Regions from separate parts of the Streptomyces sp. NPDC029044 genome, predicted to be linked through region 2. Evidence: riboswitches for the same ligand, from Rfam matches in the RefSeq annotation. Region 2 holds a riboswitch; the other holds the start of a gene.
What was found. A riboswitch is a leader RNA that binds a small molecule or an ion and turns the genes downstream of it on or off. The one in region 2 is predicted to bind cobalamin.
Positions count from the first base shown of each region.

Region 1: it holds a riboswitch for cobalamin, as region 2 does, so the genes downstream of both, AB0E85_RS05115 (prenyltransferase/squalene oxidase repeat-containing protein) here and metE (5-methyltetrahydropteroyltriglutamate--homocysteine S-methyltransferase) in region 2, are expected to answer to the same signal.

Region 1 covers NZ_JBEZWN010000004.1:39,586-46,895, forward strand. The annotation lists gene AB0E85_RS05100 (ATP-binding cassette domain-containing protein) at 1-1,676, opposite strand, end outside; gene AB0E85_RS05105 (CbiQ family ECF transporter T component) at 1,673-2,764, opposite strand; gene AB0E85_RS05110 (SCO2322 family protein) at 2,757-3,392, opposite strand; gene AB0E85_RS05115 (prenyltransferase/squalene oxidase repeat-containing protein) at 3,389-4,603, opposite strand; cobalamin riboswitch at 4,713-4,848, opposite strand; gene AB0E85_RS05120 (phosphotransferase) at 5,020-5,700, shown strand; gene AB0E85_RS05125 (SAM-dependent methyltransferase) at 5,736-6,551, shown strand; gene AB0E85_RS05130 (helix-turn-helix transcriptional regulator) at 6,556-7,310, opposite strand, start outside.
Region 2 covers NZ_JBEZWN010000031.1:58,889-66,198, forward strand. The annotation lists gene AB0E85_RS23675 (DUF418 domain-containing protein) at 37-1,410, shown strand; gene AB0E85_RS23680 (ABC transporter ATP-binding protein) at 2,128-3,933, opposite strand; gene AB0E85_RS23685 (hypothetical protein) at 4,134-4,355, opposite strand; partial or broken gene AB0E85_RS23690 (hypothetical protein) at 4,490-4,756, opposite strand; cobalamin riboswitch at 5,039-5,260, shown strand; gene metE (5-methyltetrahydropteroyltriglutamate--homocysteine S-methyltransferase) at 5,426-7,310, shown strand, end outside.

The DNA.
Region 1 (7,310 bases), on a different contig from region 2:
TCCCGCAGGGCCGCGCGGACCTCGGCGACGGTGAGCCAGTGCTGGGGCGCCAGGATCTTGGTGACCTGCGGGGCGAACGACGGGGAGGAGACCACGACCTCGGCCGTCGGCCCGTCCGCGATCACCTCGCCCTCGGCGAGCAGCACAACCCGGTGGGCGATCTCGGCCGCGAGCTCCACGTCGTGCGTGGCCAGGACGATGGCGTGCCCCTCGGCGGCCAGCGCGCGCAGCACCGTGACCAGCCGGGCCTTCGCCGCGTAGTCCAGGCCCCGGGTCGGCTCGTCCAGCAGGAGCAGCGGGGGCCGGGCGGTCAGCACGACGGCCAGGGCGAGCGCGAGCCGCTGCCCTTCGGAGAGGTCACGGGGGTGGGTTTCGTCGGTGACGCCGAGCAGCAGTTCGGTGACCAGGGCCCGGCAGGTGCCGGGGTTAGCGCCGGCGTCCTGGTCGGCCGCCGCGCACTCGGCGGCGACGGTGTCGGCGTAGAGCAGGTCGCGCGGCTCCTGGGGGACCAGGCCGACCTTGCGGACGAGGTCCTTCGGTGCGGTGCGGTGGGGGGTGGCTTCGCCGACCCGGACGGTTCCCGAGGTGGGCTTGAGGAGGCCGACCAGGGCGTTGAGGAGGGTGGACTTTCCGGCGCCGTTGCGGCCCATGAGGGCGATGGTCTCGCCGGGGGTGATGGTGAGGTCGATGTGGCTGAGAGCTTGGATGCGGCCGTGGGAGACGAAGAGGGCTCGCACTTCGACTTCGCCTACGGGGGCGGGGTGGGCGGATCGCTTGCCTGTGCGGGTCGTCTGTGGCTTGTCGCGCCCACGCGGCGGCAGCCGCACATCGACCGCAGCCCCGCGCCCCTGAAGAGGGGCGTTTTCCAGCTGTTGCTTAAGATCTCCTGCCCTGCGGCGGGCGTCGCGGACCGTCAGGGGAACGGGGGTCCAGCCCGCCAGGCGGCCCAGGGCCACCACCGGCGGGTACACCGGGGACACCGCCATCACCTCGGCCGGATGGCCCAGGACCGGGGAGGCGCCCGGGGCGGGCAGGAGGACGACCTGGTCGGCGTACTGGATGACGCGTTCCAGGCGGTGCTCGGCCATGAGGACGGTGGTGCCGAGGTCGTGGACGAGCCGCTGGAGCACGGCCAGCACCTCTTCGGCGGCCGCCGGGTCCAGCGCGGAGGTCGGCTCGTCCAGGACGAGGACGTCCGGGTGCGGGGTGAGGACCGAGCCGATCGCGACCCGTTGCTGCTGGCCGCCGGAGAGCGTGGCGATCGGCCGGTCGCGCAGGTCGGCCAGGCCCAGCAGATCGAGGGTCTCCTCGACGCGGCGGCGCATCACGTCCGGGGCCAGGCCCAGCGACTCCATGCCGTAGGCGAGTTCGTCCTCGACGGTGTCCGTGACGAAGTGGGACAGCGGATCCTGCCCGACCGTCCCCACGACGTCGGCCAGTTCGCGCGGCTTGTGGGTGCGGGTGTCGCGGCCGGCGACCGTGACCCGGCCGCGCAGGGTGCCGCCGGTGAAGTGCGGGACGAGTCCGCTGACCGCGCCCAGGACGGTGGACTTGCCGACGCCGGACGGGCCCGCGAGCAGGACGAGTTCGCCTTCCGGGACCTCGAAGTCGATGCCCCGGACGGTGGGTTCGGCGGCCCCGTCGTAGGTCACGGAGACATCCTCGAAGCGGATCACGACGGCTCCTTGGGGTCGGGGGCGACGAACGCGGGCAGCAGGCCGAGCAGGACGGCCGCGGCCGGCCAGAGGGGGAGGGCGGGCGCGACCAGCGGGACCACGCCGGGGTGGAGGGCCGCGGGGTCACGGGCCGCGGCAAGGGCGAGCAGGGCCGCCACCGCGACGCCGGAGGCGACGACCAGCCAGGCGCGCACGTCCCAGCGGTCCGGGCGGTAGCGGGTGCGCAGGGACCGGCGGCCGCCGAGTTTGAGGCCCGCGAGGGCGGCGGCGAGACCCGCGAGGAGCACGGGGAGACCGTAGGCGGCGCCCTCGGCCGTGAGGAGGCCGTACGTTCCCGCGCAGACGCCCAGCAGACCGCCGAGGGTGAGGACGGCGGTGGTACGGCGTACGCCGGGCGGGACCTGTGCGGTACGGCCGTAGCCGCGGGCGTCCATCGCGGCGGCCAGGGCGACGGAACGCTCCAGCGCGCCCTCCAGGACCGGAAGCCCCACCTGAAGCAGGCCCCTGATGCCGTGGTCCGGGCGCCCGCGCAGACGGCGTGCGGCGCGCAGCCGCCGGACGTCGGCGATCAGGCTCGGGGCGAAGGTGAGGGCGACGACGACCGCGACGCCCATCTCGTACAGGGCGCCCGGGAGGGACTTGAGGAGCCGGGACGGGTTCGCCAGGGCGTTGGCGGCGCCCACGCAGATGAGGAGCGTGGCCAGCCGCAGACCGTCGTACAGCGCGAAGGTGAGGGCCTCCGCGGTGACCTCGCCGCCGAGCCGGATGCCCTGGGCCCAGGCGGGGAGGGGAAGTTCGGGGAGCGTGAGGAGGGTGTGCGTGCCCGGGATGGGGGAGCCGAGGACGATGGCGAAGACGAGGCGGATGAGGATCACCGCGAGGGCGAGTTTGACGAAGGCGCCGTAGGAGCGGGACCAGGGGGTGTCGGGGCGGCGGGTCGCCACGACGTAGGCGGAGACCGAGACGAGGAGCGCGAGGAGCAGGGGGTTGGTGGTGCGGGTGGCGGCGGTGCCGAGCGCCAGCGCCCACAGCCACCAGGCGCCGGGGTGCAGCTGAGCCCGGCCTCGACGCCGAGGGCCGCTATCCACGCCGCCGTACCTGCCAGATCGCCGCGCCGCCCAGCACCACCACCACGGCGATGCCGCCGATCAGGCCCAGGGACGGCCCGTCGTCCGAGGGAGAGTTCTGCTCCGCAGCCGGCTTCCGCTCCCGCTGCTGCTGGGAGACCTGCTCGCCGCAGCCCTTGCGCGGATAGCCCGAGATCGCGCAGAGCAGGGCGTCGGTGTCGTAGCGCAGCGGCTTGGCCACCGCCGCCAGGGCCTCGGCCGTCGTCGCGTCGGGGGAGACGCGGGCGCAGGCCGTGCGGGCGGCGGGCGGGGATTCGCCCCCGGGTGCGTCCGACGGTGTGCCGAAGTCGATGACCAGGGCCACCCGCTTCCTGCCGTCCTGCGCGGGCGTCTTCGCGCAGATCGTCGCGAAGTCGGCGGTGCCGCGCGGCCGGACCGCGCTCGCGGAGTCCTCGCTCACCGCGAAGCGGAAGCCCTGGACGTCGCCGTCGGACGGGCGGACCAGGGACGGGCCCTGGGTGGCGTAGACCCAGCGGCCGGCGTCGCGCTCCCAGAACGACCAGTACCGGTAACCGGCGGCCTGGGCCTGGCCCGCGCCCGCGCCCAGCAGGAGCGAGGCCAGGAGGAGGAGAACGGCCCGGCGGATCACAGCTGCTGCTGCTTCTTGCGGCCGGTGAACAGGAACCCGATGCCGATGCCGGCGACCAGGCAGACGCCGACGTACCACCAGACCCCGAAGAAGTCCGAGCCGGAGTCCTCCTTCTCGTCCGAGGCCTTGGCCGCGGACTTCCCGGCGGCCTGCGGGGCCGGGCCCGTCGCGCCCAGCTGCTTGACGAGGTCCGCGCCGCCGAAGTCACGCGGGTTCGTGCCTGTCGCGTGGGCGGCGAAGATCAGCTGGGCGTAGGCGGCCGGACCGCTCTGCGCGGCCCAGGAAGCGGAGTTCTTCTCCAGCCACCGCACGGACTTCTCCGCCTGCGCGGTGTCCCCCTGCGCGGCGAGCGCGACGACCGCGTCGGCGGTGTTGCCGAAGTCGGGCTGGGGCTCGGCACCGGCCAGCGCGGACATGAGGTGGTTGCCGTCCTTGGCCAGGGCGGCGGTGAGGTAGCCCGCGCCGTTCGCCGCCGCCTGCTGCGGCGTCGCGGCCTTCTCGCAGGTGGCGTCGGACTTCTTGCCGGGCTCGACGACCATGCCCTTGCCCAGCGCGCCGAGCACACCGGCCGCTGTGGCGTCCGCGTTGGCGGCGAGCTCGCCCTTCTTGTCCGGCTGGAACGCGAAGGCGCCGTCACCGTCCCCGCCGCAGGGCAGGGCGAGCTTCAGCAGCGCGTCGTGGGGGGACTTGCCGTCCTTCTCGACCTGGTCCGGCTTCTCGCCCGCGGCGGCGAGCGCGCCGATGACGACCGACGTCGAGTTGGTGTCGCTGGCCCCGCCCGGCGAGTAGCCCCAGCCGCCGTCCTCGTTCTGGACGGACTTCAGCCAGCCGACGGCCTTGCGGGTGACGCCGTCGTGCCCGCCGAGCGCGGCCAAGGCCTGCACGGCGGCGGACGTGGCGTTGGTGTCGAGCATGGTCTTGGCGTCGCACGCGGTGGTGGGGTCGGGCCGGTAGGAGGCGAAGCCGCCGTCCGCGCACTGCTGGCGCACCAGCCACCGCACGGACTTCTCCGCCGGCTTCACCCCCGTGGTGTCCTGCGCGAGCAGCGCGAGCGACTGGCGCCAGACGCCGTCGAACTTCGGGTCCTTGTCGCCGTACAGGGCGGAGGGGAACGCCTGGGAGGGCGACGGGGACGGGTCGGCGGCGGCCGGGGTGGCGGCGCCGATCACGGCGACGGCGGCCAGGACCGCGGCGCTGCGGCGGACGTTCATGATCGGCGGGTGCCTCTCCCTGTGGGGGAGCCGGGCAGCACGGGACACCCCGGCGGCTCGGCTCCGTATACCTCGACGGTGCCGTGCCCGGCGGTCTGCCGGGCACGCGAGCCGGTCACGAACCGTACGGGGCGATCCGGCTCACCACCTCGGGCGGTGGTTCACGGTTGCGGGTCAGCGCCGGAATTGCACCGGCTTCCCCCCGTACGGTGTGATGACGACCCGCTTACTGTACCCGGACGTAGGAAACCGGCCGAGGGGGCCGGGTGGGGGCTTGGTCACGTGCGGGCGGGGACGGGCAGCGCGGCGGCTTGGCCCCATGCCGGGTGTGGGGAGGCCTGGTCCGGGGCCGGGCGGCGAAGGGGTTGGCGCTCTCGGCCCGGTGGGGGCGCCGCGGATGCGGGTAGCTTCGCTTCATGCCGATCACGCCGCCGCCGGGACAGCTGCTCGGATCCGGGCGCCGGGCCGATGTGTTCGAGATCGACGCGGCGTGGGTGCTGCGTCGGGAGCGTGAGGGCAGGGGTGACGCGGTGGCCGAGGGGGCCGTGATGGAGCACGTGCGCGCCCACGGTTATCCCGTTCCCCGGGTCCGGCCCTCCGGTTCGCGCACCGACCTGGTGATGGAGCGGCTCTCCGGCCCGACCATGCTCCAGGCCTGCCTCGCCGGCACCCTGGACGTGGCCGAGGCAGGGCGCATCCTCGCCAGGTTGCTGCGCGACCTGCACGCCGTCCCCGCCCTGCGCGCCACCGACCCGGCCGTCCGTGTCCTGCACCTGGACCTGCACCCGGAGAACGTGATCATCACCCCCGACGGTCCCCGCGTCATCGACTGGTCGGACGCGGAGGAGGGCGACCCGGGGCTGGACTGGGCGGCGACCGCGGTGGTCCTCGCGCAGGCCGCCGTCGCCGGCGACTCCCTCTCCGCACCGGCAGACACCATGCTGACCGCCCTCCTCGACGGCCCGTCCCCGCTCTCCCGCACAGCCCTGACCGAGGCCCTGCGCCGCCGGGGTGCCAATCCGACGATGGGCCGAGCCGAGGTCGAACTCCTGGAAAGCGCAGAGGAGTTGATCCTCTCCCGGACGCGGACCGGCTAACGTGGGGCTTCCCGACCACTCACGCAGGAGCGTCCATGACCGACCAGGCGGAGAACCCCGAGCAGGAGCCGTTCCCCAAGATCGACACCTCGGTGCCGCACTCGGCCCGGATCTGGAACTACTGGCTGGGCGGGAAGGACAACTACGAAGTCGACCGGGTGGCCGGTGACGCGTTCCGCGAGATCTTCCCCGGCATCGAGACCGGCGCCCGCGCCGCCCGCTACTTCCTCGCCCGGGCCGTCCGTCACCTGGCCGCCGAGGAGGGCATCCGCCAGTTCCTGGACATCGGCACCGGCCTGCCCAACGTCGACAACACCCACCAGATCGCCCAGCGCGTGGCCCCGGAGAGCCGGATCGTCTACGTCGACAACGACCCCCTGGTGCTGGCCCACGCCCGCGCGCTGCTCACCAGCACACCGGAAGGCGTCACCAACTACGTGGACGCCGACCTGCGCGAGCCGGGCACGATCGTCCGCGAGGCCGGGAAGACCCTGGACTTCGACCGGCCCGTCGCCCTCATGCTGATGGGCATCCTGGGCCACATCGAGGACCACGACGAGGCCCGCTCGATCGTCCGGCAGCTCGTGGACGCCCTGCCCCCCGGCAGCTACCTCGTGCAGTACGACTCCACCGACACCAGCGAGGAGTACGTCCGCGCCATCCAGCAGTACAACGACGGCGGTTCGATCCCGTACATCCTGCGCAGCCCCGAGCAGATCGCGCGCTACTTCGACGGTCTGGAGCTGCTCGAACCGGGCGTGGCCTCCTGCTCGCGCTGGCGTCCCGACGCGGCGGCCCTGGGGCTTCCCGCCGAGGTGCACCAGTACGGCGGCGTCGCCCGCAAGAACTGAGCGCTCAGGTCTCCTGAAGGATGCGGTGCAGGATGGTCGGAGTCTCGTCCGGCGACTCGGCTTCGACCACCAGCCGGTTCATGGCGTCCCAGTAGCACTCGATGTCGGCCGGCCGGTCGGGGTAGAGCGCGCCGGTGAGCTGCTCCAGGTAGACCACGTCGGGCAACTGCCCGCCGGGCAGCCGCAGGATGGTGACCGGACCGCCCTCGGCCGCGTGCGCGCCGGCCGCGAACGGCAGGATCTGCACCGTGACGTGCGGGAGCCGGCACATCTCGATGAGATGCCTGAGCTGGTCCCGCATGACGGGGAGACCGCCCACCGGACGGCGCAGCGCCGCCTCGTCGATCACGGCCCACAACCGGGTCGCCGGCTGCCGGTGCAGGATCCGCTGGCGGACCATCCGCAGCGCGACCCGGCGGTCGGTCTCCGCGGCACCGGCGTCCGGGTGGGCGAGCCGGACGTCGGCCCGGGCGTAGTCGGGGGTCTGCAACAGGCCGGGCACGCGCTGGACCCGGAAGCAGCGGATGAGGCCGGCCGCCTGCTCGGCCCCGAGGTAGGTCTGCGTCCAGGCGGGCACGACGTCGCTGTACTGCCGCCACCAGGCGGGGGTGTTGGCCTGCTCGGCCAGCGCCAGCAGGGTGGCCCGCTCGGCCTCGTCGGTGACGCCGTAGAGGGTGAGCAGATCGGCGACGTCACGCAGCTTGAAGCCGTGGCGGCCGGCCTCCATCCGGCTGATCTTGGAGGAGGAGGCACGGATGA
Region 2 (7,310 bases):
TGGTCCGCCTCCTGACGGCACCGAAGGATTCTGCGTATGACGCAGATACCGCCGCCACAGGAGACATCGGCCCCGCAGGAGAACTCGCCTCCACGGCCCCAAACCCCGTCCGGGGGCGCCGTGCGGGCCTCGCCCGGCCCCTCGATCGGACGCCTGGTCGGGTTGGACCTGGCCCGCGCGCTGGCGGTGTTCGGCATGTACATCGTGCACATCGCCCCGATGCCGTCAGCCGGGAACGACCTCGGCAGCTGGGTGTACTCCCTGGCGGAGGGACGCTCGTCGGCCCTGTTCGCCACTCTCGCCGGGTTCTCGCTGATGCTGATCGCAGGCCGCCTTGAGCCGAAGACCGGCCTGGCGGGCCGGCGGGCGAAGGCCCGGATCGCGATCCGCGCCGTGATCCTGCTGACGCTGGGCACCGTGCTGGCGATGGAGTACGGGGACATCATCATCCTCGCCTACTACGGCGTCTACTTCCTCCTCGCGCTGTTCCTGGTGCGACTGAGCGCCAGGACGCTGGCGATCATCGCGGCGGGGATCGCGCTCGTCATGCCACAGCTGGCGTTCGTTCTGAAGATGTGGCTGAGCGACTCCGTCCAGCAGAGCATCAACGCCTACGACCCGCTCGAGAAGCTCAGCACCGTGGGAGTGCTCGATCTGCTGCTCACGGGCCTCTACCCGACGATCACGTGGATGGCGTTCGTGATCGCCGGCATGGCGCTGGCCCGCCTCGACCTGACCGCCGCCACCGTCCAGCGGCGCCTGGCGGCGCTCGGTGCAAGCCTCACCGTGGGCGCCTACGGCCTGGCCACGCTGCTGGGTGGCACGAGCGCGGTGCTGAGCTTCAGGGGAGGCGGAGGGCCGTCCAGCGGCTCCGGATCGGGGCCCATGGGCAACGGGTCCATGGGCAGCGGGTCCGGAGCAGGATCCATGGGCAACGGGTCCATGGGCAGCGGGTCCGGGGCAGAGTCCATGGGCAGCGGGTCCGGGGCAGAGTCCATGGGCAGCGGATCCATGGGCAGCGGGTCCGGCGGGCCCGTGCAGTCGGCCTCGGACCTGCTGGGTGCCGTGTCGCACACCGGCACCACCCTCGACACCATCGGCTGCCTGGGGGTCGCGATCCTGGTGATCGTGGGCGCGACGGTGGCCATCGACCGCCTGCCGCGACTGCGCCGCCTGGCGAAACCGGTCATCGCCGTGGGCACCATGTCCCTGACCGCCTACGTCGGCCACTTCCTCGCACAGTCCGCGTGGCCCGCTTCCGGCGCCGGCACCACGAAGTCCTGGGTACCCGTGCTCACGTACATCCTGGGGGCGATCGTCTTCGCCGCGATCTGGTCCCGCTTCTTCCGCCGCGGCCCCCTGGAGTACCTGCTCAACGCAGCCACCAAGCCCGCCCAGTACATCCGGTGAGGTCAGGCCGGGGTGGCGCGCTCACTGTCCATCCCGGCCTGGTCAGCCGTCCGAGGCCCGCAAGGGGATCACCCCTGCGGGCCTCGGCTGTGGCCCCTGGCCGACTCATCCCAGCTCCGCCTGGCGCCGACCGGAGAGAGCTCGACGCTCGAAAGGCGCCCGGCCTCGGACGCGGTGCGGTCCTCAGGCTGATGCCCGGCCAGGTCGCCCGGTGCGCGGGAGTGCGTCGCGGCGCAGGCGTGCGTACTCCCCGAAACCCTCGCGTGCTGCGATCCGTTGGCCGGTTGCCGGGTGTCGGCGGCGCCGAGTGGTGCGGGGATCGTGCGCGCGTGCTCAGGCAGGGCGCTCGATGGCCTGGAGGAGGTCCGCGAAGGTGGTGCGGGTCGCCGGGTCGCCGATGACCTTCGTGATCCACGCGCCGGCTGCGCGGTCACCGCCGTCGTGATCAGCGCCATGGGAGCCCGCAGCGGGAAAGGCGCACCGGGGCGCGGAGTGGGCAGCCGGCCGATGCCCGTGCGCATCATGTCGATCGGGCGGTCGTCCGGCCTGCTCCGCGGGCCTGCTCGCCCTCGGCCCTGAGCACGGCACGGGGACTCCCGGGCGAGGGACGAACCAAGCGGGCAGGGAACCGCCGTAGCCGGCTGCCCCCGCCGTGCGGCGGGGGCAGCCGGTGGATGACGGCCGTCAGCACCGGCGAGCCCCCAGGTCAGGCCCGTCTCACCCCAAGGGGCGTCCCGCTGCGGTCAGGAACTGCGTCGCCGCGAGTTGCGCGTACAGCTCGTCCTCGGCCACCAGCTCCTCATGGGTGCCGACCGCGCGGACCGTGCCCGCGTCCATGACGACGATGCGGTCGGCGTCCGTGACGGTCGACAGGCGATGGGCCACCACCAGCACGGTCGTCTCGCGTGCCGTCTCGGCGATGACGTCCCGCAGTGCCAGCTCGTTGACGGCGTCGAGCTGCGAGGTCGCCTCGTCCAGGAGCAGCAGCCGGGGCCTGCGCAGCAGCGCGCGGGCGATCGCGACGCGCTGGCGCTCGCCGCCGGACAGTCTCGTGCCGCGGTGCCCGACCGGGGTGTCCAGGCCGTGCGGGAGACGCTCGACGAGGGCGTCGAGCCTGGTCCGGGTGAGGATCTCGCGTATCTCGTCGTCGGTCGCGCCGGGCGCGGCGAAGACCAGGTTCTCCCGCAGCGTGCCGGCCAGCACCGGCGCGTCCTGCTCGACGTACCCGATGACGGACCGCAGCTCGGACAGCGGCCACTTCGTCACGTCCTTGCCGTCGACCAGGACACGGCCGCCGGTCGCTTCGTAGAACCGCTCGACGAGCGCGAAGACCGTCGACTTGCCCGCGCCCGAGGGGCCGACGAACGCCGTCATTCCGCCGCCCGGCACCTCGAAGTCCACCCGCTGGTGGATGTCCGGCGACCCGGTCCCGTAGCGGAAGGACACCTCCTCGAAGCGAACCGACGCCGGACGTGGCGGCACCGCCTTGGCCGCCGCGGGCCGCGCCGGCCGGTGCCCGTCCTGCTTCTCCGTCGCCAGGTCGTCCACCTGCGCGATCCGGGCGATCGCGGCCGCGCCCTCCTGGTAGTGGGACGCTGCCTCGACCAGCTGGTACACCGGCTCCATCAGGAAGAAGAGGTACAGCAGGAAAGCGATCAGGGTGGACACGGGCAGGTCCCCGGACGCCACCCGCGCCCCGCCTACGGCGAGGACGGCGAGGAACGCCAGCTCGACGGCGAGGTTGTCCGCCGAACCCAGCAGGGCCTCCCACTTCGCGCTGCGCACGCCGTGGCGCCACGCCCTGCGTGCCGCCGCCTCGACGCGAGCGGTCTCCCGCTCCTCGGCGCCGGACGCCTTCACCGTACGGAACGCGCCGAAGACCCGCTCCAGGCCCGTGGACATCTCCCCGACAGCCGCCTGCGCACGCTCGGCGGCCTGCCCGATCTTCGGCAGCACCAGCGCGGCAGCCACACCGACGACCGCGACGACTCCGAGCGTGACGCCCAACAGGACGGCATCGAGGAACGCCATCACCACGACCGCCGCGACCAGCGTCACCGCCCCCGTCGCCGCGGAGACCACCGCCTGGGTGCTGACCGCCCGCAGCAGCGTGGTGTCGGAGGTCACCCGGGACATCAGATCGCCCGGCTGCATCCGGTCCACCTCCGCCAGGCGCAGCCGCAGCAACCGCCCCATGAGGCTGCGGCGGGCGGCGAGCACCACCGACTCCGCCGTCCGTTCCAGCACATAGGCGCCGAACGCCTCGGCCACCATGCCCAGCAGGACCAGGACGGTCATGGCCAGCAGGATGGTGCCGATCGTGCCACCGGACGAGAGCCGGTCGACCAGCGCCTTCGTGGCCAGGGGCTGGAGCAGCCCGCCGGCGGCCCCTGCCAGCGCCAACAGCAGACCGAGCACGACGGCCCACCGGTGCGGACGGACGTACCCGTACAGCGCCTTGAGCGTCTCGCTGGTGCGCAGGGACTCGGCACCCGTCGCCTCACGGGCGGATGCGGTGTTCACAGGATTCCTTTCCTACGTGGTCGGCCACGCACCGCGTCAGCGGCTGCGGGCACCGGCCCACTGGGGCGTGTCGTGCGAGGAGTTCAGGGCGTACGACGGCCAGGCAGATGCGGTCCAGCTTGGCTGGGGGGTGCACCCGACGAACGCCGGATGGTCGAACCCTCAGGGACCCTGAGCGGATGTGCTCGCCGATCGCCGGCTCAGTGGACCAGTGAGGCCGCGCGCGTGGCGAAGATGTGCGCCCCTGCCTCGTAGAAGTCAGGACGGACGACGAACAGGACACCGGCGCCCGCCACCAGCGTCAGGCCCAGGAGTTCCAGCAACCGGCCACCGCGAGGTGTGATGTCACGGCCGGGCACGTCGATGCCGGCCGACGCCCCGACGGTGGTCCCGGGCTCCTTGTCACGAACGTGCTGTGTCATGCCGCCAGCCTGGGCGCCCGGCCGTTCTCCGCACATCCGGCGACTGTCGGGTCCACCCCCGCCGGGTGGCTGGAGAAGACCGGCCTCGGGTAGGAGCCATGGAGCCGTCGCTCGGCCTCCCGGGGTGCCCACCCGCCGGGCAGGGCGAGGATGGCCAGGATGTGGCCCACGTAGAGGGTCAGTGACATCGTGCCGACGGCGATGACCGGTGCTGCCGGCCGGCGCCGCCACGGCAGTCGGTCCCACGCCACCGTCGCGCACAGGAGCACCGTGATCGCGATCCCCACGCAGCCGACGAGGTCGAACGTGGAGGCGCTGTGCGGCTCGGCCGCCAGCAGCCCCCATGCGTCGGGGCCCCACAGCCCACCGCCGACCGGCAGGTCGAAAGATCCCGCTGCGCTGCTCCAGCGGATGGTGGAGGGCCGGGCTGCTCGGCCGGAAGGCGGGCCGTGGGTTCCACACCTACGACCAGGGCTGCGGGCCTGGTACGAGCGGGCTGATGGGCCCGCGACCGCCAACGGGAGTGAGGTTCCCGCACGGCGTCACAGGGGAAGGGCGGGAAGCGCGCATGCGGAGCTTCCCGCCCTGTTGCGTATGCGCATCCCTCAGGTCCCGTCCTGCGCGTGCGCCACCTCACCATCCGAATGACGGGCGCCCTCCTCCCCTTCGACGCGCCACGCCGTAGGCTGACCGGTGCAGCTGGTTCGTCCCGTCCGCCAGGCGGGATGTCGTAAGAGGGAACCCGGTGGGAATCCGGGACTGCCCCGCAGCGGTGAGCGGGAACGACCGCCGTCATACGCACTGGGCCCACGAACAGGGCCCGGGAAGCGACGGCCAGTAGGTGTCCTCACATGGTGAGGACGTGCCCGCGAGTCCGAAGACCTGCCAACTGCCCGCGCGCGAACCACTCGTGCGCGGACATCCCGGTGACCTCGAGGGCGGGTCGGCGTACATACCAGGCGGACGACCGTGCCTTGCCGCGCAAGCTCGCGACCGTCCGGTACGTCACCCCTTCGCGCTCTCGTCCCGTCTCCGGGATCTCAGGGATTCATCTCGCGAAGGAGATCTCCGTGACCACCAAGACCGCAGCCGCGGCAGCACGGGCCACCGTGTACGGCTACCCCCGCCAGGGCCCGAACCGGGAGCTGAAGAAGGCGATCGAGGGCTACTGGAAGGGCCGCGTCACCGCCGACGCCCTCCGGGCCACCGCCGCCGGACTCCGTCGGAGCAACTGGCAGCAGCTCGCCGACGCCGGCATCCACGAGGTGCCCACCGGTGACTTCTCGTACTACGACCACGTCCTCGACACCAGCGTCATGGTCGGCGCCGTCCCCGAGCGGCACCGGGACGCCGTCGCGGCCGACGCCCTGGGCGGATACTTCGCCATGGCGCGCGGCACGCAGGACGTGGCGCCGCTGGAGATGACCAAGTGGTTCGACACCAACTACCACTACCTGGTGCCCGAGCTGGGTCCGGACACGGTCTTCACCGCCGACTCGGCCAAGCAGGTCGCCGAGCTCGAGGAAGCGCTGGCACTGGGACTGACCGCCCGCCCTGTCCTGGTCGGCCCGGTCACCTACCTGCTGCTCGCCAAGCCCGCCCCGGGGGTGTCCGCGGACTTCGAGCCGCTCACCCTCCTGGACCGCCTGCTGCCGGTGTACGCCGAGGTCCTCGCCGACCTGCGCGCGGCCGGTGCGGAGTGGGTCCAGCTGGACGAGCCCGCCCTCGTGCAGGACCGCACCCCGGCCGAGCTGAACGCCACCGAGCGCGCCTACCGCGATCTCGGTGCCCTCACCGACCGGCCGAAGCTGCTGGTCGCCTCGTACTTCGACCGGCTCGGCGAGGCTCTGCCGGTGCTGGCCAAAGCCCCGGTGGACGGGCTGGCCCTGGACTTCACCGACTCCGCCGCCGCCAACCTCGACGCCCTGGCCGCCGTCGGCGGCCTGCCCGGCAAGCGCCTGGTCGCCGGCGTGGTCAACGGCCGCAACATCTGGATCAACGACCTGTCGAAGTCCCTGTCCACCCTGGGCACCCTCCTCGCCTTCGCCGACCGGGTCGACGTGGCCGCCTCCTGCTCCCTGCTCCACGTCCCCCTCGACGCGTCCGCCGAGCGGGACATCGAGCCGCAGGTTTTGCGCTGGCTGGCCTTCGCGAAGCAGAAGAACGCCGAGATCGTCACCCTCGCCAAGGGCCTCGCCCGGGGCACGGATGCCATCACGGCCGAGCTGGCCGCCAACCGGGCCGATCTCGCCTCGCGCGCGAGTTCGCCCCTCACCAACGACCCGGCCGTACGCGCCCGTGCCGCCGCCGTCACCGAGGCCGACGCCCGCCGCTCCCAGCCGTACACCGAGCGGGCCGCGGCCCAGCGGGCCCACCTCGGGCTGCCGTTGCTGCCGACGACGACCATCGGCTCGTTTCCGCAGACCGGCGAACTGCGCGTGGCACGCGCCGACCTGCGCGCCGGTCGGATCGACGCCGCGGGGTACGAGGAACGCATCAAGGCCGAGATCCAGGATGTCATCTCCTTCCAGGAGAAGACCGGCATCGACGTCCTGGTGCACGGCGAGCCCGAGCGCAACGACATGGTCCAGTACTTCGCCGAGCAGCTGACCGGCTGCCTCGCCACTCGGCACGGCTGGGTCCAGTCCTACGGCACCCGCTACGTCCGCCCGCCGGTCCTGGCCGGCGACATCTCCCGCCCCGAGCCGATGACCGTGCGCTGGACGCGGTACGCCCAGTCCCTCACCGACCGCCCCGTCAAGGGCATGCTCACCGGCCCGGTCACCATGCTGGCCTGGTCCTTCGTCCGCGACGACCAGCCCCTTGGCGACACCGCACGCCAGGTCGCCCTCGCCCTGCGCGAGGAGGTGGGCGACCTGGAGGCGGCCGGGACGTCGGTCATCCAGGTCGACGAACCCGCCCTACGCGAGACGCTGCCGCTGCGCTGCACCGACC